DNA from 3 places in the Hohaiivirga grylli genome. Region 1 is predicted to be linked to each of the others. Evidence: riboswitches for the same ligand, from Rfam matches in the RefSeq annotation. Region 1 holds a riboswitch; each other region holds the start of a gene.

The links. Region 1 has a riboswitch for cobalamin ahead of WJT86_RS09385 (ABC transporter substrate-binding protein). Riboswitches for the same ligand answer to the same signal wherever they lie in the genome.
Region 2: another riboswitch for cobalamin. It lies ahead of WJT86_RS02310 (TonB-dependent receptor plug domain-containing protein); the one in region 1 lies ahead of WJT86_RS09385 (ABC transporter substrate-binding protein).
Region 3: another riboswitch for cobalamin. It lies ahead of nrdH (glutaredoxin-like protein NrdH); the one in region 1 lies ahead of WJT86_RS09385 (ABC transporter substrate-binding protein).

What each region holds. Positions count from the first base shown of each region.
Region 1 covers NZ_JBBYXI010000003.1:261,213-271,071, forward strand. The annotation lists gene WJT86_RS09375 (ABC transporter ATP-binding protein) at 1-557, opposite strand, end outside; gene WJT86_RS09380 (FecCD family ABC transporter permease) at 554-1,552, opposite strand; gene WJT86_RS09385 (ABC transporter substrate-binding protein) at 1,549-2,556, opposite strand; cobalamin riboswitch at 2,520-2,698, opposite strand; gene WJT86_RS09390 (LysR family transcriptional regulator) at 2,750-3,640, opposite strand; gene trxB (thioredoxin-disulfide reductase) at 3,838-4,779, opposite strand; gene WJT86_RS09400 (mitochondrial fission ELM1 family protein) at 4,823-5,767, opposite strand; gene WJT86_RS09405 (Lrp/AsnC family transcriptional regulator) at 6,029-6,511, shown strand; gene greA (transcription elongation factor GreA) at 6,645-7,118, opposite strand; gene carB (carbamoyl-phosphate synthase large subunit) at 7,244-9,859, opposite strand, start outside.
Region 2 covers NZ_JBBYXI010000001.1:531,511-541,369, forward strand. The annotation lists gene pstB (phosphate ABC transporter ATP-binding protein PstB) at 1-123, opposite strand, end outside; gene pstA (phosphate ABC transporter permease PstA) at 165-1,040, opposite strand; gene pstC (phosphate ABC transporter permease subunit PstC) at 1,091-2,056, opposite strand; gene pstS (phosphate ABC transporter substrate-binding protein PstS) at 2,131-3,162, opposite strand; gene WJT86_RS02290 (ATP-binding protein) at 3,286-4,578, opposite strand; gene WJT86_RS02295 (lysylphosphatidylglycerol synthase domain-containing protein) at 4,582-5,607, opposite strand; gene cobU (bifunctional adenosylcobinamide kinase/adenosylcobinamide-phosphate guanylyltransferase) at 5,819-6,358, shown strand; gene WJT86_RS02305 (cobyric acid synthase) at 6,380-7,870, shown strand; cobalamin riboswitch at 8,019-8,228, shown strand; gene WJT86_RS02310 (TonB-dependent receptor plug domain-containing protein) at 8,268-9,859, shown strand, end outside.
Region 3 covers NZ_JBBYXI010000002.1:4,026-13,884, reverse strand. The annotation lists gene nrdE (class 1b ribonucleoside-diphosphate reductase subunit alpha) at 1-1,681, opposite strand, end outside; gene nrdI (class Ib ribonucleoside-diphosphate reductase assembly flavoprotein NrdI) at 1,669-2,067, opposite strand; gene nrdH (glutaredoxin-like protein NrdH) at 2,078-2,299, opposite strand; cobalamin riboswitch at 2,543-2,746, opposite strand; gene WJT86_RS04420 (response regulator) at 2,851-3,657, opposite strand; gene WJT86_RS04415 (solute carrier family 23 protein) at 3,931-5,247, opposite strand; gene WJT86_RS04410 (translocation/assembly module TamB domain-containing protein) at 5,464-9,801, opposite strand; gene WJT86_RS04405 (autotransporter assembly complex protein TamA) at 9,801-9,859, opposite strand, start outside.

The DNA of each region.
Region 1 (9,859 bases):
GTAGCCATTTCACGGAATATTTTGACGGCTTCAAGTTGATGGCGAGGATCCAGCCCGTCAAAAGGTTCATCTGCAAGAAGCCATTCCGGTTCTCCGGCAAGAGCCCGTGCCAGAATAGCACGTGCGCGTTCACCTCCAGAAAGGGTTGTCACATCCCGATCAGCAAAGGGGAGCATATCTGTCTGTGCCATGGCTCTGTTGACAGCCGCATGATCAACGGCTGTCAGTTTGTTGAAACCAGCATATGGTGTGCGCCCTAGACTGACCATTGTGAGCACATCAATAGCCCATGCAATCTCTGGATTTTGCTGGAGAAAGCCGAGCTTTTGCGCGCGGTGTGCCGATTTCATGGACAGGAGCGGTGTCTGATCAAGGAACACTTGGCCTGTTGTTGGTGCCCGCAGACCGCAAAGACAGGTAAGAAGCGTGGATTTTCCAGCGCCATTAGGGCCAACAATGGCTGTGACCTGACCTGATTTGAATGTGAGATCAATATCTTTCAAAACAGATTTCTGGCCAAGGCTGACATATAAGCCAGAGGCAGACAGTGTACTCATGTAAGCCTCCGACGCATTGCAATCAGTAGTGCAAGAAAGAATGGACCGCCTAGAATTGCCATGGCAACGCCAAGCTTGATCTCAACCACAGATGGGATTAGCCGGACGAGAATATCGGCTGCGAGAGTAACACAAGCTCCGGCCAATGCACTGGCAGGTAAAAGCCTGCTTGGGCGCGCACCAACGAATGGTCGCATCAGATGCGGTGTGATGAGGCCGATAAATCCAATCACACCGGTAACAGCAACGCCTGCGCCGGTTGCCAATCCAACCCCGATAGCCAGTATCCAGCGGGTGGATTTGAGATTAATGCCAAGAGATCGGGCCCCCAACTCACCAAATGTGAGAGCATCAAGTGCTTTGCCGGTGGAGAGCAACATGAGACAGCCAATAATAATGAATGGTGACGCGGTATAGAGATCATCAAATGAGCGATCTGCAAGAGACCCCATCAACCAGTTTACAATCTGACTGACAGCCCATGGATTGGGTGCCAGATTAAGAGCTAAAGATACGCCAGCTGTTGCAACGGTATTCAGGATGATGCCAGCCAGAATGAAGGTGATGACGCCAGATGTGAGCCCGGATAAGGCAAGTAACAGAATGACACCGATAATAGCCCCCAACATTGCCATGACAGGCAGTGTCCAGTTATTCTGGATGACAAGGCCAAGATAGAGGCTCATGACAGCACCAAAGGCTGCCATTGCTGATATGCCTAGAATTGCGGGATCGGCCAGAGGGTTGCGTGTGTAGCCCTGCATGGCAGCCCCCATAAGACCGAGAGCACCACCGATGATGATACCCAGCAGGGTCCGTGGGAGGCGAAGTTCCGATATGATGGCCCAGCGTGGATCATAGGCAGTATTTGAGAACAGATGGTTCCACCATACCTCTGCCGGTATCCATATTCTCCCGGCACTTAAGCTTATGGCAGCAAGAATAACCAGAATAAGTGTCAGCCCGATCAGAAGGCTTCTTTGCCTGATGATCATGGTGTTTTCTCCATTATATCTCTTGCTTTCTTAAGGGCCTCGGCCGTTTTTATGATAACCGGGCCACCACAATACAAAAATGGTTGCGGAATAGGTGCACGTTTCATGCTGACTTTTGGGTTCGTTAAAGCCGGATGATGTAGAATACGGTCTGCCCATGTCGGCTTCGTATTGTTTTCCATATCCATTAGCAGTAATTGCGGAGGATCAGCTATTAATTGCTCAAGACTGACCGTTCCCCATTGAGAGATGCCGTATTGACTGGCTGCATTATCAAGACCAGCTATTGTCATCATTTCATCAATTAATGTCCCAGAGCCAGCGACAAGACCACTGGATTGCAAAATCAAGGTTTTATATCTGGTTGCAGCTGATGCCGGGCGCATCTGGTTTATGGCTGTATCTATTGTACTGATTAATGCCTCGCCGCGATCAGGATGCCCGACAAGAGAGGCAATACGTCTGATCTGCTCATAGTTATCCTGCAGTGTATTGGGAACAGTGAACATCTGACTCGGCAAGCCCATTTGTTCAAGGGCCTTGCGTGTTGCAGGTGAAGAATGGCCAGCGGAGAGAATAAGGTCTGGCTTTAAGCTGAGAATTTCTTCTGCGCTATCGGAAACATATGGCAGGTCTTTAGCAATCTCAGAGATTGTTGAAGATTCCGGATCTCTGCCATAGTGACTGAGGGCCGCAATTTGCTCCCGATCTGCAACATATATTAAAACAGTATCCAGACAGGGATTGAGCGAAACAATACGCTTCGGTTCTGCGTGTCCGGTATTTGCAGTTATCAGGCAGGAAAAGGTAACTGTGAGCGCCGCGAGAAATCTTAGCATTGGTTGATTTGGCCTATGCTGATCTGTTGAAGTCTCAATGGGGGGGTCGTTAATTTCATTTTCTGCCCGCGTGGTTACATCGATATCGTCACCCGGGAGCACCCGATCAACCAACCCACCCGGTTGCTTGAAGGACGATGTAACGGGCAGGTCTCCTGACTTCATGGGTCTTTGCTGATTACGCTGCCTTCCCGGATTACTCCAGTGGCATGAGGCGTAAGGCTCGCCATTTACAGTTGCGGGGGCAGCCCGGGAATTGCACCCGGTTCCCTATTATCCCTTAGGGGCCTGTTACGAAAAATACACTAACGCATTTAACCAGCAGAGGGAACTGCTTAGATGGTGCAATCTGTGTTGATCAGAAGGACCAGCGTTGAGCTTTGGTAACGAGGAAGTCCCGGAAGGCCTGAACACGGGCAACCGATTTCATTTCTTCTGCATAAACCAGATAGCTATCAAGAGATGGCATCTCAACATCACGCAGAACCTGGACAAGATCTGGGTCTTGTCCAACAGCGTAATCGGGGAGGGCGCCAATGCCTGTTCCCGTTTTAATCGCGTTTTTCAAGGCAAGAATGTTGTTTACAAGTAAGTGGCAGGGACGCGGATTATTGATATCTCTTCCGGCTGTTGCGAGCCAGTGAACAGCAAGGATGTGAGAAGGCTCATCACCACCAAATGAGACAAGTCGATGCTCATCAATGTCAGAAATTGTTTTAGGTTCACCAAACTTCTTTATGTAATCCGGTGAAGCATAGGTGTGATAGTGAATGGTGAAGAGGCGTCTCTGAATCAGATCAGGCTGGGCCGGGCGGCGCATGCGAATGGCAACATCAGCCTCACGCATGGATAAATCCAGCTCTTCATTGGTCAGGATGAGTTCTATGTGAACATCGGGATAGAGGTCTGTAAATTCCGATATTCTTTGTGCCAGCCAGAATGAGCCTAAGGTAACAGTTGTATTGACCTTGAGCGTACCTGATGGCTTTTCACTGGTTTCGAAGAGGCGAGCCTGTGTTGTCTCGATACGCATGCGCATATCACGAGCTGCGCGATACAGGATATCACCCTGTTCCGTTAGGATAAGACCACGCGCATGCCTGTGGAATAAAGGAGCTTTCAGATGACGCTCGAGGGCGCTGATTTGACGACTGATAGCTGATTGACTGAGGCCCAGCTCATCACCTGCTTTGGTAAAGCTGCCAGCCTCGGCAACATTATAGAAAACCCTGATTTTATCCCAGTCCACAACAGCTTCCTTCAAAAGGCCCTCATCTTGAATTTACTCTGCTTACTCAGAGTGGCTATGCCTTTTTGATTTAAGTACAGTCGTTAAAGTGGAGCATTATGCGTAAAACGCAAGGGTGAAATGCAAAAACTATGCAAATGTATTAGACCATAAAAAAGCCCTGCATTCTGAAAAATAGACTGCAGGGCTTTCAATTCTTAGTCTTCCTGAGCAGCAAGAAAACGTTCTGCCTCAAGAGCGGCCATACAGCCCATGCCAGCAGCTGTTACAGCTTGGCGGAATACATCATCGCTGACGTCACCGGCGGCAAAGACCCCAGGAATGTTGGTTGCTGTTGAGTCTGGAGCAGTCTTGAGATAGCCACCTGGCTTAGTCTCAAGCTGTCCGGCGAATATCTCAGTTGATGGCTTATGACCAATGGCTACGAACACGCCTTCAGCATCAACACGGCTGGTTTCGCCGGTTTTGACATTCTTGACCATGGCATGTGTTACGGACAGCGGTGCGCTGTCACCGCAGATTTCTTCAATGACGCTATCCCAGAGTACTTCAATTTTCTCATGCTTGAGAAGACGTTCCTGCAGAACCTTTTCCGCACGGAATGAATCGCGGCGGTGAATAACGGTAACCTTGGCTGCAATACCAGCCAGATAAAGAGCTTCTTCAACAGCTGAGTTTCCGCCACCGACAACAATCACATTCTTGTTGCGGAAGAAGAAGCCGTCACAGGTTGCACAAGCTGAAACGCCAAAGCCCTGAAACTTTGTTTCGGATGGCAAGCCAAGCCATTGTGCCTGAGCGCCCGTCGCAATGATCAAGGAATCGCAGGTGTAGGAACCGGCATCACCTTCAATACGGAAAGGGCGGGAGGAGAGATCGACCTTGGTGATGTGGTCTGAGATCATTTCAGTGCCACAGTTTTCAGCCTGAGCACGCATCTGATCCATCAGCCATGGACCTTGAATTGGGTCCGCGAAACCAGGATAGTTTTCAACTTCGGTTGTAATTGTCAGCTGCCCACCTGGCTGCATTCCGGAAATAAGAACAGGTTTCAGCATTGCACGGGCCGTATAGACTGCTGCTGTGTACCCTGCCGGGCCGGAACCAATGATTAAAACTTTAGCGTGGCGGTCAGCCATTACATTCTCCTAAAAGCGCGGTTGGTGCCGGAACAGAGCAGTTTTAACGATCTGCCATTCTTTCTTTGATCCGGCATGCTATGAGTTGGGTAACATCTAACGGATTATATGGCCTTCCTTCAAGATGGCCTGTGAGCGGGTGCACAGCTCCATAGTCTACCAAATGGGCGATGAAGCGAGATAATTTTGGATGCCCACCACTGGGCTCAAAAGCCAGAATGGGTTTACCCGTTGCTGTTGCCTCACCAATCATATTGAAAGAATCTGTTGTCGCAACGATGTAATCTGCGGTGGCAAGCATGGGCAGATATGGGTTGTCACCTGTTCCATCCCATAGAAAATGACCGGACTTACTCTTCACCAGCTGCTCAAGTGCAGAAATCAGTGAAGACGGTGTTCTGCGTGATGCGGTAATCATAAGATGCGCACCAGATGTAATCAGTTGTTGCAGTTTCTCAATAAAGAGGCTGATGTCTGTTGCTGTAAAGTGATGGTGCTGGCTTTTACCGCCTACCAAAACAGCAACCCGAGGGCTTTTGATCTTATCGAGGCGGGGATCGCCGGAACGCCGTGCTGCCTGCAATTTTGCGGCGGTGAGGCGATGGGGTGGTGTGATGGACGTCATGACATTCTCACCACGTAAACTGTCATGTTCCGGTACCCAGATGAGATCAGCTGTATCCGCTCCTGTCTTTGGATCTTTCAAAAAGACAGTATAGGTTTTTGGAGACAGCTTCTTAAGCAAGCGGAGAAACGGAACCGCCTGTCGTCCCGAGGCGATTGCGCAATCAGGGAAGGGGGCTCTAATGGGGCTTTCCGGATGTCCGGGTCTATCAGATGGGCTGACTGGTCCCCAAGGTGCCAGCCATGACCATGGCGCACGTGCTGCGACATGGCGTAGCTCTATCTGTCCGCCAAGTTCTTCTGCAACGCCAAGACATTGGACCTCGTCGCCTGCTTTGCCATCTGTCAAAACCCAGATCAGCATTTAATAATAACCTTCCTCATAATTGAGAACCAGCTTGTGCCCATCAACAGAGATAGTACTGCATAGATATGTGTGACCAATCGCTTTGGCCTTGATTTCTAAGTCTACATGCAGATAGAAACAAGATCATAGGTCTGATTTTACTGAATAGGTAAAATTTTGTCAGGGATTGATCAATATCTCGATCAAGCTACTCAACGACATAGTTTTTTACCTCCATGGGTATCGAGATAACAGAATCATAAATTGGAGTTCCTGCCAGTGAGCGAACGACTAGATGCCATCGACTGGGCTATTTTAAAAGAGCTACAGGCTGACGGCAGTATAACGAATGTTGAACTAGCCCGTCGGGTTGGTCTTTCTGCCCCTCCCTGTCTGCGTAGGGTTCGTGCTCTTGAACGTTCGGGAATCATTAAGTCTTACCGCGCCATGTTAGATCCCCGCGCCCTTGGTTTTGAGCTTGTCTGCTTTGCCATGGTGCAGCTGAAGGTTCAGGGCAAGGAAGATTTGTCTAACTTTGAAGAGCAGATATCCAAATGGGATATGGTTCGGGAGTGCTGGACACTTTCAGGTGATATTGATTTCATTTTGAAATGCGTTGCCAAAAACCTGCATTCTTTCCAGAGCCTGGTCAGTGATCTGACCTCAATGCCAAATGTTCGCAATGTCAGGACTGCTCTGACAATTGATGCAGTCAAAGATGAACCTCTGGTGCCTCTCGATCATATTGTTGCTAAAGAATAAGTTTTCTTAAAGCTCCGAAAAAGACCCGTACGGATTTATTTCTTTACGGGTTTTGTTTTGCCTGCTCAGAGATGCAAGGCCATAAAAAAGCCGCACAATTGCGCGGCTTGGGCTTGTTGCTTCCCTCTGTCAATCAGACAAAGCGAACAGCGACAACCTCGTATGATTTGCCACCGCCAGGTGTATGAACCTGTACGCTGTCACCGATTGTCTTACCGAGCAGAGCACGGGCAATTGGGGAAGAAATGGAAATGCGTCCCAGTTTGACGTCGGACTCTGGGTCACCAACGATCTGGTAAGTTCTTTCTTCTTCTGTATCCTCATCGACGAGTTCAACAGTTGCACCGAATTTGATCTGGTTGCCTTCCAGCTTTGTAATATCAATCACCTCTGCTCGGGCGATCATGCTTTCAAGCTCAAGAATACGACCTTCATTCAAAGACTGTGCTTCTTTGGCCGCATGATACTCGGCGTTTTCGGAGAGGTCACCGTGAGCACGGGCTTCCGAAATCGCTTCGATAATGCGAGGGCGCTCAACCTGTTGGCGCTGCTTCAATTCCTCTTCAAGGGCACTGAAACCTGCAACCGTAAGTGGCACTTTTTCCATATCTGCTCTCATTCCTTAAAGCTAACGGGCCAGCTTACAACTGACCCGCCAAAATAATGAAAAATCGCAACTGATAGTGACCTATCAATTGCGATTGCAAATTAGCATATAGCACAAAATACTTTTTAAGAGAAGTACTCTTGTAATGACCGGACTGAAAGTTCTTCCTTGGAGTAGGAATGAATGCCTTTGGTCGCAGCCAGTGCTCCTGCCACTGTTGTATAATATGGCACTTTATGCAAGAGGGCTGCGCGACGCACGCTGCGTGAGTCAGATATTGCTCCGGCGCCTGCAGATGTATTGAAGACCAGCTGGATGTCACCATTTTTAATGGCATCAACCACATGAGGCCGACCTTCAAGAACCTTATTGATCTTGCGGGCTGGAATCCCGTTGTCTTCAAGAAACTGGCGTGTGCCGCCTGATGCCGTGATGTTGAAGCCAAGCTCAGACAACAATCTGACAGCTTCCAGAATTTTAGGTTTATCGTCGTTCTTAACGGAGACGAAGACAGTACCTGTCCGCGGGACATTGGTACTGGCCCCAAGCTGACTTTTGGCAAACGCTGTGCCAAAGTCAGAGCTCAGGCCGATAACTTCACCGGTTGAGCGCATTTCAGGGCCAAGCAATACATCGACACCCGGGAAGCGGGCAAATGGGAACACTGCTTCCTTGACAGCAATATGCTTTAGTTTTTTCGGTTTGAGATTAAACTCTGCCAGTGTTGCATCGGCCATAACGCGTGCTGCAATCTTGGCGACTGGTTCACCGATAACCTTTGCAACAAATGGTACCGTACGGGAAGCACGTGGGTTGACCTCAAGAACGTAGATAACACCATCTTTCAGGGCGTATTGTACGTTCATCAGGCCGCCGACATTGAGAGCAAGGGCGAGTGCCTTTGTCTGACGTTCCAGCTCTGCAATGGTTTCAGCTGAGAGTGAACGTGGTGGCAGGGAGCAGGCGGAGTCACCGGAGTGAATTCCGGCCTCTTCAATATGCTCCATGATACCAGCAATGAACGCTTCCTTACCATCACACAGGCAGTCAACATCAATCTCGATCGCATCAGAAAGATACCGATCGAAGAGCAGGGGATTCTTGCCCAGAACGGTATTGATCTGGCCCGTCTTATCATTGGGATATCTGGCTTTAATATCCGACGGAATAAGGCTTGGCAGTGTACCGAGAAGATAATCTTCAAACTGAGCCTCATCGCGGATAATCGCCATTGCCCGGCCGCCAAGAACATAGGATGGCCGTACGACAAATGGCAGGCCAAGCTCATTCGCAATCAGGCGGCTTTGTTCAACTGAATAGGCAATGCCGTTCTTTGGCTGTTTCAGGTCCAGCTTGTCGAGCAGTCGTTTGAATTGGTCACGATCTTCTGCAAGATCAATGGCATCAGGGGAAGTGCCAAGAATAGTGACCTGATGCTCTTCCAGAGCACGGGCCAGTTTTAGAGGCGTCTGTCCGCCGAACTGCACGATAACCCCGTGAAGGGTGCCTTTTGAGCGTTCAATATCAACGATCTCCAGAACATCTTCCGCTGTTAGAGGTTCAAAGTACAGCCTGTCAGAAGTGTCATAGTCTGTTGAGACTGTTTCCGGGTTGCAGTTGATCATAATGGTCTCGAACCCGGCATCATGCAGCGCAAAACAGGCGTGACAGCAGCAGTAATCAAACTCAATACCCTGACCGATACGGTTGGGGCCTCCACCCAGAATGATCACTTTCTTTCTGTCACTCGGGTCGGCTTCATTCGCAATAGTGCCGTTAAAGGGGCTGGTGTAAGTTGAATACATATAGGCTGTTGGAGATGCGAATTCGGCAGCACAGGTATCAATCCGCTTAAAAGCCGGGCGGATATTGAGTTTATGCCTTAATGCACGAACGGCTTTCTCTTCAATCTTGGCGAGAACGGCAAGGCGGTTATCAGAGAAACCCATGGCTTTGAGATTACGCAAGGCTTCCGGAGTTTGCGGAAGGCCGTGCTTAATAACTTTCTGCTCCGTTGCCACAATTGCTTGCAGCTGTTCCAGAAACCAGCGGTCGATCTTGCAGGCTTCATAGACTTCCTCTAGAGTAAACCCAAGGCGGAAAGCTTGTGCAACGTAAAGGATACGATCCGGTGTTGGCGTGCCAATGGCGGCTTTGATCGCATTCTTGTCATCACCCTTACCCAGACCTTCAATCTCAATATCGTCCAGACCACTTAAGCCTGTTTCGAGAGACCGCAATGCTTTTTGCAGGGATTCCGGGAATGTGCGGCCAATGGCCATTGCTTCGCCAACCGACTTCATTGCGGTTGTCAGAGTTGGCTCAGCACCGGGGAACTTCTCAAAGGCAAAGCGCGGAATCTTTGTGACGACGTAGTCAATGGTCGGTTCGAAGGATGCGGGTGTGGCACCACCCGTAATATCATTGGCAATTTCGTCGAGCGTATAACCAACGGCAAGCTTAGCTGCGACCTTGGCAATCGGAAAACCTGTTGCTTTGGACGCAAGAGCGGACGAACGGGAGACGCGCGGGTTCATCTCAATCACGATCATCCGCCCGTTTTCAGGGTTAACCGCAAACTGGACGTTGGAACCACCGGTTTCAACACCAATCTCTCTCAGAACGGCAAGCGATGCATCCCGCAGTATCTGGTATTCTTTATCTGTCAGTGTCAGGGCAGGGGCGACTGTAATGGAGTCGCCTGTATGAACACCCATCGGGTCGATGTTTTCAATGGAGCA
Region 2 (9,859 bases), on a different contig from region 1:
AAAATCAATCGAGACATTCTTCAGGCTATGAAAGTCTCCATAATAGAAGTTCAGGTCCGTCACGGATATCCTGACTTCTGGTGCCATCTGCTCCGCAGAGGCAGCGTATGAATTCGCATTCATGCTGAAGTGAACGGATGATGTATTTACAGCAGTGGACAGCATCATGCTTTTTCCTTCTTCAGCAATAGTCTTGCAATGATCGAGAGGGCAAGAATGGTAAGTGTAATCAGCAGGGCACCAGCCCATGCCAGCTCCTGCCAGTTTTCATAGGGTGAGAGAGCAAACTTGTAGATCATGACGGGTAAGTTCGGGATGCCGCCCATCAGATCACTCCGGAACCAGTAGTTGTTATTAAAGGCGGTAAACAGGAGAGGCGCTGTTTCGCCAGTGATGCGAGCGGTTGCCAGCAAAATGCCGGTGACCATTCCGGAACGGGCAGCTCGCCATGTAATCCCGGTAATGACTGTCGACATTGGCGCACCAAGGGCTACGCCTGCCTCCCTCAGTGAGCCGGGCACAAGGCGTAACATGTCCTCGGTTGTGCGTACGATAACCGGCGTTGCAATGATTGCCAGCGCAATTCCGCCAGCCCATCCATTATATCCAAATGGCTTTACCATGAAGGTATAGACAAACAGGCCGATCAAAATGGACGGAGCAGACAGCAGAATGTCATTGACGAAGCGAATGACTGTCGCGAGTCTGGAAGTACGGCCATATTCCGCAAGATAAGTACCTGCAAGTACGCCAATAGGTGTTGCGACACCAATGCCGATTACCGTGAGTACGAGGCTGCCAACGATAGCATTTGCGATACCGCCACCCAGTGAATTGGGACCGGGTGTAACCTCAGTGAACACATTGGCAGAAAGTGCTGAAAAGCCCTTGATCAGAAGCATCAAAAGAATAGAACCGAGGATGAAAACCCCGAGAATGGTGCAGCCAATACAGATGGCCTTAAGAGTAAGGTCAGCAATCTTGCGTTGAGGGCGCATTCTTTTCCGGTGGGCTGTTGTAATGTGTGGGCCGGAGCTCATGACGGATTGTCCTGCGAGTATTGTATCGTTTGATGTCATGACCCATTTCCTCAATAGGTTTTCACACGGGCAACGAGAACGCGTGCCAGTATGAGAACCGAGAAGGTGACCAGAAACAGAATACACCCGAGAGCAAGAAGGGAATTCAGCTGCATGCCCTGTGCCTCGTCAAATGCATTGGCAATACGGGAGGCAATCGTTGAGCCGGGGTCAAATATGGATGCGGAAAGACGGTTGGAGTTGCCGATGACGAATGTCACGGCCATTGTCTCTCCAAGAGCTCGGCCAAGCCCAAGCATAATGGCCCCGATCATACTGACAGCTGCCTGAGGCATCAGAACATGACGTACAACTTCGTAAGTTGTACAGCCCATACCGAAAGCGCTTTCCCGCAACAAGACAGGCAGCTGATCAAGAATATCGCGGGCGATAGAAGCGATGAACGGAATGATCATAATCGCCAGAATAATACCAGCTGTCATAATACCCTGACCGGAGGGGACTGTTGCATAAAGAAAGGTCCCTACAATCGGCAGACCATCTATTAGAGATGACAGTGGTATCTCGACATAATGTGCAAAGAGAGGGGCAAAAACAAAGAGACCCCACATTCCGTAAATGATACTCGGTACAGCCGCCAAAAGCTCAATAACAGTTGCAATCGGACGCTTCAGCCATCTCGGACACAACTGTGTCAGGAAAATTGCAATGCCAATTGAAACGGGCACACCAATCAGGAGTGCAATGAACGATGAGGCGAGAGTGCCGATAATGGCAACAAGAGCACCGTATTGTTCTTTGGGGACATTCCAGCTGGTTGAGGTCAGGAAGCCAAGGCCAAACTCGTGAAAAGCAGGAATGGCTCCATAAATCATGGCGCCGATAATACCTGTCAGCACGAGTAGTACAATGCAGGCAGAAGCCAGAGCTGCAGAACGAAACAGGTTATCAAACCTCAGAAAAGATCTGGGGCGGGTACGGTAAGCGACAGTTGGGGACGATGTGCTGTGCTGCATGATAACCCTGTTCAGTTGACGTTTTAATCAGCATCAGATCTGTGGCGGCTGGGGAGCCGCCACGAGGGTTAGCCTTATTTTGTGCCGGCAGTGTTGAGGGTCTTCCATTCGGCTTTGACCATCTCTTTGACTTTGGCCGGGAGAGGAACGTAATCCAGCTCATCAGCCATTTTGTCACCCTGATCAAAGGCCCAGGTGAAGAATTTTACCGTTTCAGCAACCTGCTCAGGTTTATCTGACTTCTTATGAACCAGAATGAATGTTGGCGCTGTAATTGGCCATGCATCATCACCAGCCTGATTAGTCAAAGAGATGCCAAAGCCCGGTGTAGATGACCAGTCGGCATTCGCTGCAGCGGCCTGAAATGTTTTCACTTCAGGCTTTACGAATTTGCCAGCCTTGTTTTGCAAAGAGGCATAAGGAACGCCATTCTGCTTGGCATACGCATATTCGACATAACCAATGGAATTTGGCACCTGTTTAACGAGGGCTGCAACACCCTCATTGCCCTTGCCGCCCTGACCAACAGGCCATTCTACGGAAGTCCCGACGCCCGGGCCATTCTTCCAGTTTTCAGAAACCTGAGAAAGATATGTCGTAAAAACGTTTGTGGTGCCTGATCCATCTGAGCGATAGAGCGGGGTGATGCGGGCATCAGGGAGCTTCACATCACTATTCAGAGCTGTAATCTTCTGATCATTCCAGCGGGTGATCTTGCCGGCATAAATATCGGCGACAATTTCACCTGTCAGCTTCAGCTCCCCGGACTTCAGGCCTTCAATATTGACGATGGTTACAACACCGCCCATGACGGTCGGGAATTGTGACAGGCCGTTTTTCTCAAGATCTTCAGCTTTCAAGGGTGCATCAGTTGCACCAAAGTCAACGGTTTTGGCTGTAATCTGGCGGATGCCACCACCTGAGCCAATGGATTGGTAATTAATGTTGGTTCCGGTTTCTTTGCGGTAGGCTTCAGCCCATTTTGAGTAAACGGGGTAAGGAAAGGTTGCGCCTGCACCGGTAATTTCAGCAGCGGATGCAGACCCGGTGAGTGCCATACCTGAGAAAGAAAGAGTGGCAGCAAGTGCGTAGGAAAACAATTTCACGAACCATACTCCTTGAGTTGACTTCGGTCCGCAGCCTTCTTGGCTGCGTCGGCAGAAGCCATAAGCCCGAAGCATTACTGTTGTATGACACTTGCATGACAGTTGTGTGACAGTCTCCGTGTTTCAGGTTTTCTGATTGTCTGAAAGGCGGGCAGGTAACCTGACTGTAAAAAGAGATCCTTTGCCAAGATCACTCTCAATACCCAATTTCCCGCGATGGCGGATGATAATGTGTTTAACAATAGCAAGCCCGAGACCTGTTCCGCCTTTGCGACGGCCTATTTCCGTGTCGGGGCGATAAAAACGCTCGGTCAGGCGCGGCAGATACTTAGCCGCAATACCAACACCATGATCACGAACCGAAAATTCAACCTCGGCACGTTTATCTTCTACGGCACGATGGTTCCTGAGTGTAATATCAATCTGCCCGCCATCTCCGCCGTATTTAATGGCATTTTCGATCAGATTCTCTGCGACACGGAGCATTTCGTCGTGGTCCCCATTGATCATAAAGGGGCCACCCTCTGTGATCAGGTTCAGCTTAAAGCCGTTTTCTTTTGCCCGGGGAGCAAGCGCTGAAATGATTTGTCGAACTGTGCTTTCCAGATCAAGCGGTGTATCCGGAGCCATATGAACGTGGAGTTCCACACGTGATAGGGATAAGAGGTCATCGATCAACCGCGCCATACGTCGTGATTGGGTCAGCATCACATCAAGGAACTTCTCGCGTGAAGCTTCGTCGTTACGTGCCGGGCCCTGTATTGTTTCTATAAAACCAATGACAGAGGCCAGCGGCGTGCGAAGTTCATGACTGACATTGGCGATGAAGTCGACGCGCATTTTTTCCAGACGTCTGGCGGATGTGAGATCACGGAAGAATAGTAACACCCATTGCTCATTTCCCCGCAGCAGACTGATTTGAAGTTCATATGCCCGTTCAGTTGGTGATTTCTCGTTATGCTCGACCTTGATGGATGTCCCGTTCTTTAAAACCAGATCAATCCCGGCCAGCACATCCGGATTTCTGAGTGAGAAAGATAAGGGTAATCCCTTTTTTAAGGTCGGCAGTAACTCCTGTGCAGCAGCATTTGTTTCATAAACAATCATACGGCGGTCAATCAGGATAATCGGGTCTGGAATATTGGCCAGCAGGGTATCTGCAAGAGGAAGTGAAGAGCCGGTACTTTCCTGTTCCGCCTTATTCCGCTGATGGGCCTGAATATCCTGTAAGAAGGATGCACCGAGTAACGCACCGAGCAGGATGATGGCAGCAAGCGCCAGCCGGAAATCTATATCCCCTTTGAGACCTGCCCATAACAGGAATATCAGAAGTGCAATACCAGCCCCTTGTAGCAGATACTGCCAGCGCTGGTTATGGCGGTCTGCTCTGCGGGAGGAAGGGGCATGATCTGACATAACCTAATCCATTTTAGGGCGTTTTGTCTGAGCCTGAATAATCGGCCTCATCCGGGAAAATATCTCGTAGGCGCCAAGTATCGATAGAGCAATGACAAACGGGATGAGATAATAGATGATCCGGTAGAGAATAAGAGCACCAAAAACCTCTTCACGCGGGTAACGGCTTAGGGCCAGAAGCATGATGGTTTCAAAGACACCTGCGCCGCCGGGGATGTTGCTGAACATGCCGATCATCACCGCAAAGACATAGACTGCGAGAAATGTCTCAAACCCAAGATTAACATGTGGCATGAGTGCATAAAAGACAGCGGCCCCTGCACAGGTATCTGCCGCACCAATAAGCATCTGCCCCAGTGAAACCCGAAAGCCCGGTAATTCCAGCTGCCAGTTTTTAACGCGAATGGAACGGCGTTTCAGTGAAACCCAGATGAAATATCCTGCAATAGCAATGGCTGCGCCATATCCTACTGCATAGACAAATCCTAGCTCTGTATAGACAAGATTACTAAGGACAACGGCCTTGCGTAGCAGGCACCAGGCCAGAACCGTTCCCATGCCAATCCAGAATGTGAAACCGGCAATAACGGTCAAACTGGCAATGATACTTGGGCGGACACCGCGACCAGAGTAAATCCAGTAGCGAACAGTTCCGGCAGTTAAAAGCGGGAAACCAAGTGTGAAACTGATGGCATAAGAGGTGAAAGATGCAAGAGCCGTTGTTCTGTAAGGTACTTTAACTTTCAGCTGCCAAAGGGCCAAAGCGTCATAACATGTCAGAAGGCAATAGCTGACAATCGTAAAAGCAAGCGCAATACCGATGTATTCCAAGCCAACAGAAAAGAACGCTTCTTTCAGCTTGGCATAATCCATTCCGGCAATAATGTGCCAGAGCACGCCCAGAGCTACGACGAATAAAACTGTGCTGGCAATTGGACCAAGCCAGGCCAATTTCTTGCGCCATACGCCGGCCTTTGAATGGGGAGCATGACTCTTTTGCGGTGGGAGTTCTGAATTACGATCGGTCATGCAATACGGTGTTTACTCGCTATCAGTTTTCTGTCGCAGATAATACTCTGTGATTTCAGATAATGACTTAATGCTATTTGATGCCTGTTCCAATAGGGGGATGTGATAAAGGCGTTATCTATTCTTACAAGAAGGATAAATTGAGGCTAAAATTTTTCAGGATTAGTCTATAAGCATTCTCTGAGTCTGATTTATAGTTGGTGTTACAGATATGGAATTTCAGAAATTTCTGGTTATAGGTGGCGCCCGCTCCGGGAAGAGTCGTTTTGCCCAGAAATTAGCCGATGAGAGTGGCAGAGCAAAAACAATTATCGTGACAGCTGAAGCACGTGATGCAGACATGCAGCAGCGTATTCTCGCGCATCAGGCAGATCGTGATGCGAACTGGGAAACGGTTGAAGCCCCTCTGGAACTGGCGCAGGCTATTTTACAAAGTCAGGCACAAAACGTTGTAATGGTTGATTGCCTGACGCTTTGGCTGACGAATGTCATGCTGGCTGACAGAGATATGGAAGTTGCTATTACAGAGTTGGTGTCTGCTGTTCAGATGGCGCAATGTTCACTGGTTCTGGTGTCAAATGAGGTTGGACTGGGTATTGTTCCCGAAACAGCAATGGGTCGTGATTTCCGTGATTGGCAGGGCTGGCTTAACCAGAGAATTGCTCAAGTCTGTGATGGTACTGCTGTGATGGTTTCGGGCTTCCCCTTATTGCTGAAGCCATCCGCTCTGCCAGATATCCGGCTGAAATAAACAGAATTGAAAAGTCCCATAATGTCTATCGGCAAGTGTACATCAAATACTATGGCAATCATAGTGCAGGGAACGGGCTCTAATGTTGGCAAATCCCTTCTGGTTGCCGGGCTCTGTCGTGCATTTGTCCGACGCGGACTGACCGTTCGACCTTTCAAACCGCAGAATATGTCTAATAATGCTGCGGCTGTTGAGGGTGGTGAAATAGGCCGGGCGCAGGCTTTGCAGGCTCGTGCTGCCAGAGTACCGGCAACTGTTGATATGAATCCGGTTCTATTGAAGCCTGAAACAGATTCACGTTCGCAGATTATTGTCCATGGGCAAAGAGCCGGAAACCTTGAAGCCCGTTCTTTCCAGTCGCGTAGAGATGACTTGTTGCCGATTGTGCTTGAGAGCTTTGAAAGATTGTCTCACGTGGCGGATATTGTAGTGGTTGAAGGAGCTGGAAGCCCGGCAGAAACTAACCTGCGAGAACGAGACATTGCCAATATGGGATTTGCGGTTGCTGCGGGCGTGCCGGTTATTCTGGCTGGTGATATTGATCGTGGGGGTGTCATTGCCAGCCTTGTTGGGACGCATACTGTTCTGGATGAGACTGATCGACGTCTGATCAAAGGGTTTCTGATTAATAAATTTCGGGGTGATGTTTCACTGTTCTCACCCGGGGAGCAGACAATTGCAGAGAGAACAGGCTGGAAAGCCCTTGGCGTTGTGCCGTGGTTTAATGCTGCAGGTAAACTACCTGCTGAAGATGCCGTTGATCTTGAACAGCAGGGTAAGGATGCAAAGGCTACAATTAAGATTGTCGTGCCGATGCTCTCACGCATTGCCAATTTTGATGATCTGGATCCATTGAAGCTTGAGCCTTCCGTTTCTTTACAAATGGTACCGCCGGGCCAGCCACTGCCAGCGGATGCAACCTTGGTCATCCTGCCGGGTACCAAAGCAACCATTGCCGATATGACGTTTTTCCGGGAGCAGGGATGGGATATCGACCTGCTTGCTCATGTCCGGCGTGGAGGTCATGTACTTGGCATTTGCGGTGGCTACCAGATGCTTGGTCAGAAAATTCATGATCCGGATGGTGTTGAGAGCCATCTGAAAGCCTGCGATGGTCTTGGTCTTCTGGCGGTTGAAACATGGCTTGGTTCTGAGAAAGCGGTGCGGCCTGTTTCCGGTTTCTGCTGTACCTCTAGTGAAAGTGTCACCGGTTATGAAATCCACCTTGGCCGTACAGATGGTGAAGACTGCGTACGTCCAATGTTACAGATTGCCGGTGACCCTGAAGGGGCAACCTCTGCAACAGGCCGGGTCATGGGGACATATATCCATGGTCTGTTCTCGCAGGATGCCTTCCGGCAAGGTTTTCTGACACGTCTAGGTGATATGTCTTCCTGGACGGGCATTGCCTATGAGCCACTTGTCGAGCAGACGTTGGATGAGCTCGCGATGCATCTTGAAACACATCTTGATCTTGATGCGATTCTCGAAATTGCGCGTATGCCTGTGTGAGAAGCGGTGAAAGTGCCGCAGTTGTTTTGCTGAGACTCTTTATTTTCAGTCATCATAACAACTGGAGTAGCTTCAGGATTACACATAAAAATGGCTTGTTGTCTTAAATGATAGTGGGCGAGACTTGCCAAGCTTGGGCGCAGTCTGTACTGGAGGGGCAGACGTTGGTGCCCCATCGCATAGGGGTGAAACGGGAATGTGGTACGGATTTTTCCAATTCCACAGCTGCCCCCGCAACTGTAAGCGGTGAATGACATTCAAGAAGCCACGGGCTGACGGCATTATGCTGTATGCAAGTCTGGAAGGCGAATGTTCATGATGACCCGCAAGCCAGGAGACCGGCCAATTGTCAAATGCAACTCGAATTGTCCGCCGGCGGGGCGGGCTGGAGGCTTTGATGGTTTCTTTTTCCCGTCGCCTGCTGGCGGCTTCTCTCTCCACAATTGTCGTATCCGTTCCTTTGCAATCGGCTTTAGCTGATGACAGGTTGCCGGAAATCGTAATTACGGCGACCCGTTCTCCGACTGCTATTTCAGACTCTGGCAGTGCTATTTCGGTTATTACAGCCGATGAAATCGCAAAAAACGTCTCGAACGACATATCGGGTGTTCTGCGCAGTGTACCTGGTCTTGATGTCAATACATCCGGTGGTCCGGGTTCAGTTACATCTGTTCGTATCCGAGGTGCGGAATCAAAGAATACCCTTGTTCTGATTGACGGTATCCGGATGAACGACCCGGCCGATACAGGTGGTGGTTTTGACTTTTCCGGTATTGTGCCGGTTGATATCGAACGGATTGAGGTTCTGCGTGGTCCGCAATCGGCACTTTATGGTTCCGATGCCATGGGTGGTGTTATTAATATCATTACCAAACGCGGTAAGGGTAAACCTCGCGTAACGGTTTCTGCCGAAGGTGGCAGTTATGGCTCTAAAGGTCTGAAGGCGAGTGTTTCTGGGAGCAATGGCCCTGTATCCTACGCTTTCTCCGTGAGCGGGTATGACACTGATGGTTATTCCCGCTATGGTTACCGGATAAAAAGAATTACAAAGGATTTTCCACGTAAGCTGGAGCGCGACCCATCAAAACAGCTCGGCCTGAATGGTCGTCTGGTTTTCGCTTTAAATGATACGACAGAGCTGGAAATCGGCGGATATTCTTCACTTAACGTATCCGATTATGATTCCGGCTGGGGCGATTTTCCGGATACACCATCACGTTCCCGTCAAGGGCTGCTTGATGGCTATGTGCGATTGAAAAATCTGATGTTCAATGGGCGCCTGACCAATCAGATCACTATTTCAGGAAATGTGACCGATCGTCGGTACAGAGCGATTGACTTCTATTCCTACGGGTATGGCGCGCCTGAAAAATCCTGGGCTAAAGATTATTATCGCGGAAAGCGTATTGCTGCGGAATATCAGGGTGACCTGAAACTTGACCAGTTTGGGACTTTCACTTTTGGCGCCAAAACTGAAAAAGAGTTTATGACGACACATCACGAAGATGTGCTGCCCTATCCTTCTGCGCGCAAGAAAACAGCGAGCTATGATCAGGTTACCAATTCAGTATATGCCATTCACCAGATCTCTCCGATAAAGAATCTCAGCTTGTCTTTGGGTGGGCGTATTGATGCGGTAGAAGATGGCAAGCAGTTTAATACATGGCGCGCAACCGCGGCATATGACATCACAGCAACGGATACAATCGTTCGGGCCAGTATTGGCACAGGTGCCAAGGCACCAACGCTGTTCCAGTTGAATGATCCATTATACGGTAATCCTGATTTGCGGCCTGAGTACTCTCTGGGCTTTGATGCCGGTATTGATCAATATCTGTTTGATCGTCGCGTGAAGCTTTCTGCCACTTATTTTGCTAACCGCTTCCGCAATCTGATTGATTTCACTTTCGATCCGGATACATGCCCGACAAGCAGTTATTATGGATGCTATCTTAATGTTAACCGTGCCAGAACCCATGGTCTTGAGCT
Region 3 (9,859 bases), on a different contig from region 1:
CAGAATTCACGAAAAGCTCACGAACACGCTCCGTTGATGGTTCCCAAACCTGTTCCGTATATTTGTCGAAGAACTCACCAGAGGCATATTTTGATTTCTCAAAATCCTTGAACGTCTGACCACGCTCACGAGCAATCAGGTTTGAAGCCCGAATGGCGTGGTAAGCAACCGTATAGAAGTAGATATTGGTAAAATCGATACCTTCCTCAGAGCCATAGAATATCCGCTCCCGAGCAAGATATCCGTGCAGGTTCATCTGCCCAAGACCAATGGCATGAGATTCATCATTGCCTTTTTCAATGGAAGGAACCGAGCTGATATGGCTCATATCAGATACAGCTGTCAGCGCCCGGATTGAGGTCTCAACCGTTAAGCCAAAATCAGATGAATCCATGGCCTTGGCTATGTTCAACGATCCCAGATTACACGAGATATCACTTCCCATATCCTGATAGGAAAGATCAGCATTATAGGTTGAGGCCTCATTGACCTGAAGAATTTCCGAGCAGAGATTACTCATTGTAACGCGCCCCTCAATCGGGTTGGAGCGGTTCACCGTGTCTTCAAACATGATGTAAGGGTAGCCGGATTCAAACTGGATTTCGGCCAGAACCTGAAAGAACTCACGGGCCTTGATTTTCTTCTTCCGTATATGCGGATCATCCGCCATCTCACGATATTTCTCACTGATCGAAATCTCAGAGAAAGGCACGCCATATACCCGCTCTACGTCATACGGCGAGAACAGATACATATCCTCATTGTTCTTGGCGAGTTCAAACGTGATATCCGGAACGACGACACCAAGGGACAACGTTTTGATACGTATCTTCTCATCAGCATTTTCACGCTTTGTATCGAGAAAACGCATAATATCCGGGTGATGCGCATGCAGGTAAACAGCTCCGGCTCCCTGACGCGCACCAAGCTGGTTTGCATATGAGAAAGCATCTTCCAGCAGCTTCATAATGGGGAGGACACCTGAAGACTGGTTTTCGATCTGCTTGATCGGTGCCCCTGCTTCGCGAATATTTGTCAGCATGAATGCAACACCACCGCCACGCTTGGAAAGCTGTAGAGCGGAGTTGATTGACCGGCCGATGGATTCCATGTTGTCTTCAATACGAAGCAGGAAGCATGAAACCAGTTCACCTCTTTGTTTCTTGCCGGCATTGAGGAACGTTGGCGTTGCAGGCTGAAAACGCCCGGAGATCACCTCATTCATGATAGAGCGTGCAAGTCCCTCATTTCCCTGAGCCAAGGCCAGAGCAACCATACAAACCCGATCTTCATAACGTTCAAGATAACGCTTTCCGTCAAAGGTTTTCAGCGTGTAACTGGTGTAATATTTGAAAGCGCCCAGGAATGTCGGAAAACGGAACTTACGTTCATAAGCTTCTTCAAACAGGCTTTTTACAAAGTTGAAAGAATACTGGTCGAGAACTTCAGCTTCATAATATCCCTTCTCAACCAGATAACCGATCTTCTCTTTCAGATTATGAAAGAAAACGGTATTCTGATTAACATGCTGCAGAAAAAACTGCCGCGCTGCCAGAACATCCTTATCAAACTGAATGCTGCCATCCTCACCATAGAGATTAAGCATGGCATTGAGCGCATGATAATCATAGGCGCTATCTTCCGCATCCTGCTGCGGCTTTTCTAATTCTATTGTAGCCAAAATCTTTCCAATCCTGATCTGACATTTACGACGTCTTCGGCAGTACCCAGAAGCTCAAATCTATAGAGAAGCGGCACCTTACATTTGGCCGCGACAACATCTCCCGCAACTGCGTAGTACTTCCCAAAATTAGTATTTCCCGATGAAATGACCCCACGGATCAGGCTCCGGTTTTCCGTATTATTCAGAAAACGGATAACCTGCTTGTGAACAGCCCCTTCCCCATCTCCACCCGCATATGTCGGGGCAAAAAGAACATAGGGTTCAGAGGCTTTGAGCATGGGCTCATCAGGGCTTACAGGGATACGCTGTGCAGGCAGACCCAGTCGCTCGACAAAACGCTCGGTATTTCGCGTTGAAGAAGAAAAATAGACAATAAGACCCATCACAGCCCCCTCAAGCGAGAGCCCCAATCCGGTCTGGCTGGAAACCAGCCCAATGATCCTGTCCGGCAACAACAACCGGGACCTGCATATATCCAAGCTGGCGCACATAGGCATAGGCATCTGCATCTTCAGAAATGTCTACGACCTGATAATTGATCCCTTTACGTTCAACAGCACGGATTGTTGCAGTGCACTGTACGCATGCAGGCTTTGAATAGATTGTAATCGTCACTTTAGTATTCCCGGAAGGGAATGAAGGCATGAAGACACGACTACCCGTTTCGACAGCTAATGAAGGTGTCGACTGAGATTAATATTACCAGACCGCCTTGAAGCAGCCTTTCAGATCAGCTCAGAAAAGATAGAAATGATACATGCATACGACTTCACCCCGAAGTTAAAGAAAGGCGAAAATTCGGGGAGCGTTCAAAGGTGATCAACACCTGAATGAACAGCGCACCGGACACCCCGCCCGTGGACAGTTTCATTCAAGGCAGGTCTCCTGACTTACGGGTCTTTGCTATCATCCGGCCTTCCCGGTTTCCCAGTGGCTTAAGCGGATAACAACTCTCCGTTCACAGTTGCGGGGGCAGTTATGGCATTATCTGCAAGCAGATGCACCATATTCCCTCTTAGCTCCCGATTTCGAATCGAAAGAACCTCGAACACAAAATATAGTATATCGACCCACAAAAACGTCAATAGGTAGACATCAATACAAACAGACAAATAAAAAAGCCGTCAGAAAATCCGACGGCTTTGAGCATGAAATGTCTTTTAAATTCAGGCAGTAGCAGACTTCTTCTGTCTGGCTGCCTGCTGGAAGAACAGAGCCTGACTGATAACAGCAGACACATTAACCGGCTGGAATGGCTTGGCAATCAGGAAGGCTGGCTCAGGGCGCTCACCTGTCAGGAAGCGCTCTGGATAAGCTGTAATGAATATAACAGGAACCGAAAAAGTCTTCAGCATATCATTGACAGCATCTAGGCCAGAAGAACCATCGGCAAGCTGGATATCTGCAAGAATAAGCCCAGGGCGCTTTTGATCAACAATCTTCAGGGCCTCTGTTCTGGTACGTGCAACGCCGATAACGCTGTGTCCGAGACTTTCAACCAGATGCTCAAGATCCATGGCAATAACGGATTCATCTTCAATAATCAGAATCTCGGTTGCCATATCAGCTGCAAGCTCGCGCCCCGCCTCATCAACCAGCTGGCGTACTTCCTGCTTGCTGAGAGCAAGGATGGTTGCAATATCCTGCTCCATAAAACCTTCAAGGCATGACAACAGAAAAGCCTGTCGTGGAAGTGGCGTGATCTGTGCAATGCGTGCTTCAGCAGGAATACCACGCTCTGCAAGTTCACTATGGCCATTAACAGCCAGAGAATTCCAGATGCGTGTGAAAACCTGAAACAGCTCTACTTTCACCTGCGCGGTATCATTCTCATGAATGATGCGTGGTTCATTGACCAGAGCTTCAAGCGTCGCCGCAACATAGGCATCGCCTGCCGTCTGGTTGCCGGTCAGGGCTCTGGCATAACGCCGGAGGTATGGCAACTGTTGGACAACCAAATCTGCCGTTGACATGCGTACGTCTCCTCAAGTGAACCCTTTTATAGGCTCTTAAACAGAGTTTACTACCAAAACTTAAATCAGCAGCATCTACTATAGGTTATTATTGTCACGGTATGCGCCGTAACCGCAAGTACAATAGTAGTTTTTTCGCCAACCTTTATCAGACAGTGTTAATAAAAAAGCCTGCCCCACACAAGGAGCAGGCTTTTCAGATATTAGCGTGCGTCACCGGCTAAAGCCTAAAAGCCACACACGATTTACTGAATATCATTTAAAAACAATACCTTATAAAATCGGCTCTTCCTTTTTATTCTGGAAGCCATTCAAGATATGATAAAGGATGATTGCACCAAAAGTTGCAGTACCAATTCCTTCCAGCTCAAACCCGAAAACATCAAGTTTAAAGTTACCTGCACCAAGAATGAGCGTAACGGCTGCTGTAATCAGGTTGCGTGGGTTCGCAAAACTCACGTTATTTTCAACCCATATACGTCCGGCTGTTGCTGCAATCAGACCGAATACAACAATTGCCAAACCACCTAAGACCGGCCCCGGGATTGTCTGAATAACCGCACCAAATTTTGGCGAGAACCCAAGAATAAGGGCAAAGAAAGCAGCAATAACGAAGATGAGTGTTGAGTAGATGCGCGTAACGGCCATAACGCCCATATTCTCGGCATAAGTCGTTACACCCGTACCGCCAAATGAGCCCGAAATAATGGTTGCAATACCATCACCAATAAATGCACGTCCCAGATACGAGTCATAGCTGCGTCCGGTCATCGCTCCAATCGCTTTGATGTGTCCAAGATTTTCAGCCACAAGAATAATTGCGACAGGTGCAATCAGTGAAACCGACTTCCATGAAAACTCGGGTGTGGTGAAGGCTGGAAGTCCAAACCAGGGTGCTGCTTGCACACCAGTAAAATCAATTGCAGGGCCATAGCCACCAACATTGGTCAGGAGATAATAAAACAGATACCCGAAAGCCCCCCCGAGAAGAATTGGAATCCGGCGAAGCGAGCCCGGCGCATACACCGTGATTAAGCCGATGGCCAAAACGGTTGCCAGAGCAATCCAGCGTGAGAAAGCATCTCCACCCGGGTTAGCCGCAGAAATCCCGGAAGCACTCTGTACGGCAAGCGGAGCGAGAACAAGACCAATCGCAGCAACAATTGAGCCGGTCACGATGGGTGGCATAACCTTTTCAACCCAGCGATGGCCAACAATCTGCACAATAAAGCCGATGATTGCGTAAACAACACCGGCTGCAATAATGCCACCAAGGGCCAGAGGAATATTAACCTCCGGACCAGACCCCGCCGCCGCGGCTACTGGCCCAATGAAAGCAAAGCTTGAGCCCAGATAACTTGGAACCTTACCCTTGACGATCACAAAGAAAATCAGTGTTGCAATACCAGAGAACAGTATCGCGACATTCGGATTGAACCCCATAATGATAGGAGCCAGGACAGTGGAGCCAAACATGGCAACCACATGCTGCAAGCCAACTACTAAAGACTGTCCAAGGGGCAATCTCTCATCAGGCATGATTGCGCCTTCGGTCTTCAGGGTCCAGCGCGGCCAGAAACCGTTACTCATAGTCACCTCGCAATGTTTGAGAAAAACAAAAAATCGGATGAACTTAATTTCATATTAACCATATTACTATTGCAAAATGAAATTACTAACCGATTTTAAAATTAACGTGATTTATCAAAATATTATTTGCAGATCATATACATTTAAACTTAGTAAAAATAGATCAGCGCACAAAAAAAGCGGCGATAAACACGCCGCTTTCAGTTCTATTGAGAATCAATATTCCCACTCAGCACCGACACCAACCGATGTATCCCCGGATGCACCGACCTCGCCCTGGAACTTCAGGCGCTTAGTAATATCAACATTGATGGTTGCAGCATTATCTTCTGGCTTAGCACCAGCACGAACACCAACACTGATGCGGTCGTTGATATAGCGGGACGCCCCAACTGCTGGGCCACCGCTACTCCCTGCCGTAATATCAAGACTGTCCAGCCCCAGAGCCTTACGGGTTTCATCAAAGACATCCGGGCCTCCGGCTCCTGAAAGCTGAGCAATAGCCTGTGCAAGCTGGAGTGCCTGAAAGGGTGAAAGCGAGCCAGAGGATTTGGCAAAAAGCAAGCGAGATAAGACTTCATCTCTTGGCAGCTCTGGTGTCGAAGAAAGATCAAACTCCGGCTGATTGGCCGGCCCCGTTACAGCAACCTTTGCCGTCACCTCACCAGCCTGTGTCTGAGCAAGAAAATCAAGTTCAGGAGTCAGATCGCCCGAGAATGTCAATTTCCCACGTGTGAAATCAAGTCGCTGGCCAATAATTGTCAGCTTACCACGCCGCATCTCAAAACCACCCAGTGTCTTTGGGTCGCGTGATGTACCACTGATACGTAATTCACCACCCACTTCTGCATCAACACCCTGCCCACGAATAAATATCTGGTTTGGTGCCGAAACCAGCAGGTCGAGACGCGCATCAAAAGGAGCACTCTTCTTTGCCTTCTCACGTGCCTTACGTTCAGCATCCAGACGAGCTTTTACCTTTGGTGGCGGTGCAATATGTTTGGCATTCGGTAACGGCTGAGCCGTTGCTGGAAGGCGGTTTGGAAGCGTTACTTCCATCTTCACAATATCCAGCCGCCCTGTAATCTGTGGCTTCTCCGCCAGCGGGCCGCTCATATCGAGCGCCATATTACTGACAGCGGTCACCAGCTCACTGGATACCAGCTCTGCACGGTTAGCTTTAATTTTGAAGGCTCCAGGGAACCCCTTGGCCGGCGCAACCTCAACACGACCGCTGATATCAATAGAACCATTGTTACGCGTCTGGGCTGTCAAACGCTCAATAACAACGGTATCTCCCTGCCCGGTTATCCGTCCCTGAATATTATTGAGCTTCACACCGTTCAGGTTATCCGTAAAACTGGCACCTGAGAGAACGGCCTGACCGGCAATTGATGGCTTACTGGCCGTGCCAGTAATGGAGGCATCAACATCAACCTTGCCATTCACCTGCTGGCCGGAAGCAGACAGCATTGAATTTGCAGCCGCAGCATTTAGCTGGCCTTTGACCTTGATAGCCATTTTGGCGGCAGGGTCGATAGGTGCCGTTCCGTTAATAGAGAGTTGTCCTGCACGCCCCATGGAAACCAGTGCATCAAAGGCCGTTTCATTACCTTTGAGCTGACCTTTGAGGGTTGTATCAATCGCAGATAGCCCTGCCTGACGAATTTCAGGGGTCATTACACCACTGACCTTCAGGTTATAGTGCCCCTGCGGCTTGGCTATTGGCCCTGTAATCTGCACCTGCCCATCAATCGCACCAGAAAGTTCAAGTGATGGGACAGCTAAACCTGCAATTGAAAGCGGCAACTTTCTGAAATCAATCTTGAGATTACTGGCTTTGTTATTTGCTGTGCCAACCACACCATCAACATCCACCTGTCCGCCGTTACTGGCAATGGTCAGTCCTGCGATACTCAGATTATCGTTCGCAACTGAGATTTTTGCAGGCTTGGCAAGAGTAATCGCTCTGGAGCCTCTTTTGACAGCAAGATTTGCAAGCGTAATATCAATCGCCTCACCCGGTTCTACCTTGGCCTGACTGCTGATATTCAGCCCCTGTGCATTGGCTTGCAGATTAATAATACTCGCACTGGCATCACCCGTCGCCTTGAGCGAAACAGTCTCTACACTTTGACCATTAAGCAACCAGTTATTACCTGTGAGATAACCATTAAGTACCGGCTTCTTGTAAAGATCACTGGCGGAAATATCCGCATCAAGAACTTTGATATTTATACCTGCAGCATCAATTCCACGGCCTTTAGCGATAAAACGTCCACTTTGCTGGCCGTTATCAGCCGTTAGCTCAATATCTGCATTGAACGAACCAGAGAGCTTCGTCAAAGCCAGTGTTGACAGCTCATCAAGATTATCAGCCTGGACTTTAATCTTCCCTTGAGCCAATCCTTTGTCAGCAGAAAGAGCCCCATTAATCAAAGCGCTTCCAAAGCTGAAATTAATATCATCAAGCTTAATTGTATCAGGTGATGGACGTTTCAGGCTCGCATAACCATTCAGCTTACGCGGCCCGATTTCACCACTCATTTTCAGATTGGCATCCAACGCTCCCAGAAGATCAAGCGCATTGGCCTCCAGCATCAATCCACGAACCGGCTGACCCATTGCTAATGCTTTATCTGTCGAGACAACGAGCTTCAGATCAGGGCTTTCACCCTTTCCTGTCAGAGTTCCCTCGGCTTTCAAACTACCCGCAAGGTTACTGTCAACCTTTGCAAGATTGGCGATTGAAAGCTGTAGCTTTGCATCTGCTTTTTCTTCGGAGATCAAACCATTTAAAACGGTCTTCAGATTGGCCGTCTCTAAACGCATATCCCTGACGTCAATATTATGACCAGCGACATGCGTTGTCCCGCGCAGGCTTGCCTGACCGAGCAGCAAACCATCCACTGCCGGAATACCAAAAGATATATCTTTCAGGCTTCCATCTGTTTCAATGGTCATGCCTTTCGCAAATCGACCTGAAATTTTCGTATTAAGCTGGGCCTGCCCGCGCATGGGATTACCCGTTACGCCAGAAAAGGCCGACATGTCGGATGCATTAACTTTGAGCGTTCCATTCGCACCATTCGGTGAAACCCGCCCAAGATAATTGGCATTAACGGTAGGCGTCGTGACATCAAAGACTTTGACGTCAAAAATTCCCTTCTCATTGCGCTCTGCATCAAGGGTCAGTTTCAGCGATGAGCCAGTTGCAGATGCCCATTGCTTCTGTGTCGTTGCAAAGCCATCAAGCCCGATATCAGCCTTAATTGCCCATCGTTCTGCTGCAGCCTCACCAACAGGAGCTGCGGCAACCGTCAGATGACCCTTATCAAGCGTGGCATCAGGTGTTTTCAGACCTGCCATATCAAGCTGCGTCTGAATAACCGGAGCAGTGAGCGCTCCTTTGATCGTCGTATCAAGAGTCAGCCGTTCAAGCTCACCACCCTCAGCTTTGGTTTTTCCATCTGCTCCGACGATAGCACCAGCTGTCAGTTTCAGATCAAGAGTTTTTTCCGGAGAAATACGCCCAGTAAGCTGAAACCTTGCTAAGTCCGAGACAATATCAAACCCGTTGATAGAAACAGATTTATCATCGCCAAAGAAAATACCACCATCAATTTTTGTCGTTCCAGCCACCAGCAGAGATGCAGGCAGGGGCATGAGGGCCTCAATACGGGCCTCTGAGTGGATAGCAAGATTTCTTCCTGCACCTGCTCGCAATAATGTGGCAACACCGGTTGCACCGAGCTTATCTCCTGCAACATAGTTCAAGTCTGCCTTGAAGTTATCGAGCGCACCCTGCCCTTGCAGAGTCAGCTTTACAGGCGGCAATCCCTCCAGGTTCATCAATCGGGCAGCAAGCCCCCCGGCAGGTTCATCATGTCTCAGATCAATTGAAAGGGTCTGTGAATTCGGAACATAGGAAAGAGCTGCGCCAATAACACCAGGCGCATCAAGTCTGCGAATTGCCAGACTCAGTGACAAGCCCTCTGATGGATCACCAAGCTCGGCCAAACCATCCATTGTTAACCGTGCTTCAGTCCCTAAAACCGGTTCGCCTAACGCAGCCTCAGCAAGGCGAAATTTCTTTACGACAACTTTAACGGGTAGCTCAGGGAACCCTGAAGAAGAAGTTGTTTCCTCTTCTTCCTTCACCTCGTGAGAGGCTTCAAGAATAGGTTTACGTAAAACCTCAAGATTACCGATCTCAAGCACGTCAACGCTTAGTTTCCCCGTCAACAGGGTTGAACGGTTCCACCTCAATTCAGCCTGATCAAGATTAAGCCAGACACCATCTTTGTCCGTCATCTTCAAATTGCGCAAGACAATCCGGGATGAAAGCGCACCTTCAACGGAACCAATCTCAACCTTATTGCCATTGCCGGACAATGTTGATGCAATAAGATTACTCAGATAGGTCGAGCCGTCCTTCCCCTGCCATGATGCAAAGATATAGGCACCACCAGCAATGGCCACAACAAGCACGAGCAGGCTGTAGAGTGTAATTTTCAGTTTACGCCTTGGCTTGCGTTTTGGTTGCTGTATCATCAGAAAGCCTGCCCCAGACTTAAATAGAAAACGACAGGCTTATCTCCCTGACGCTTAT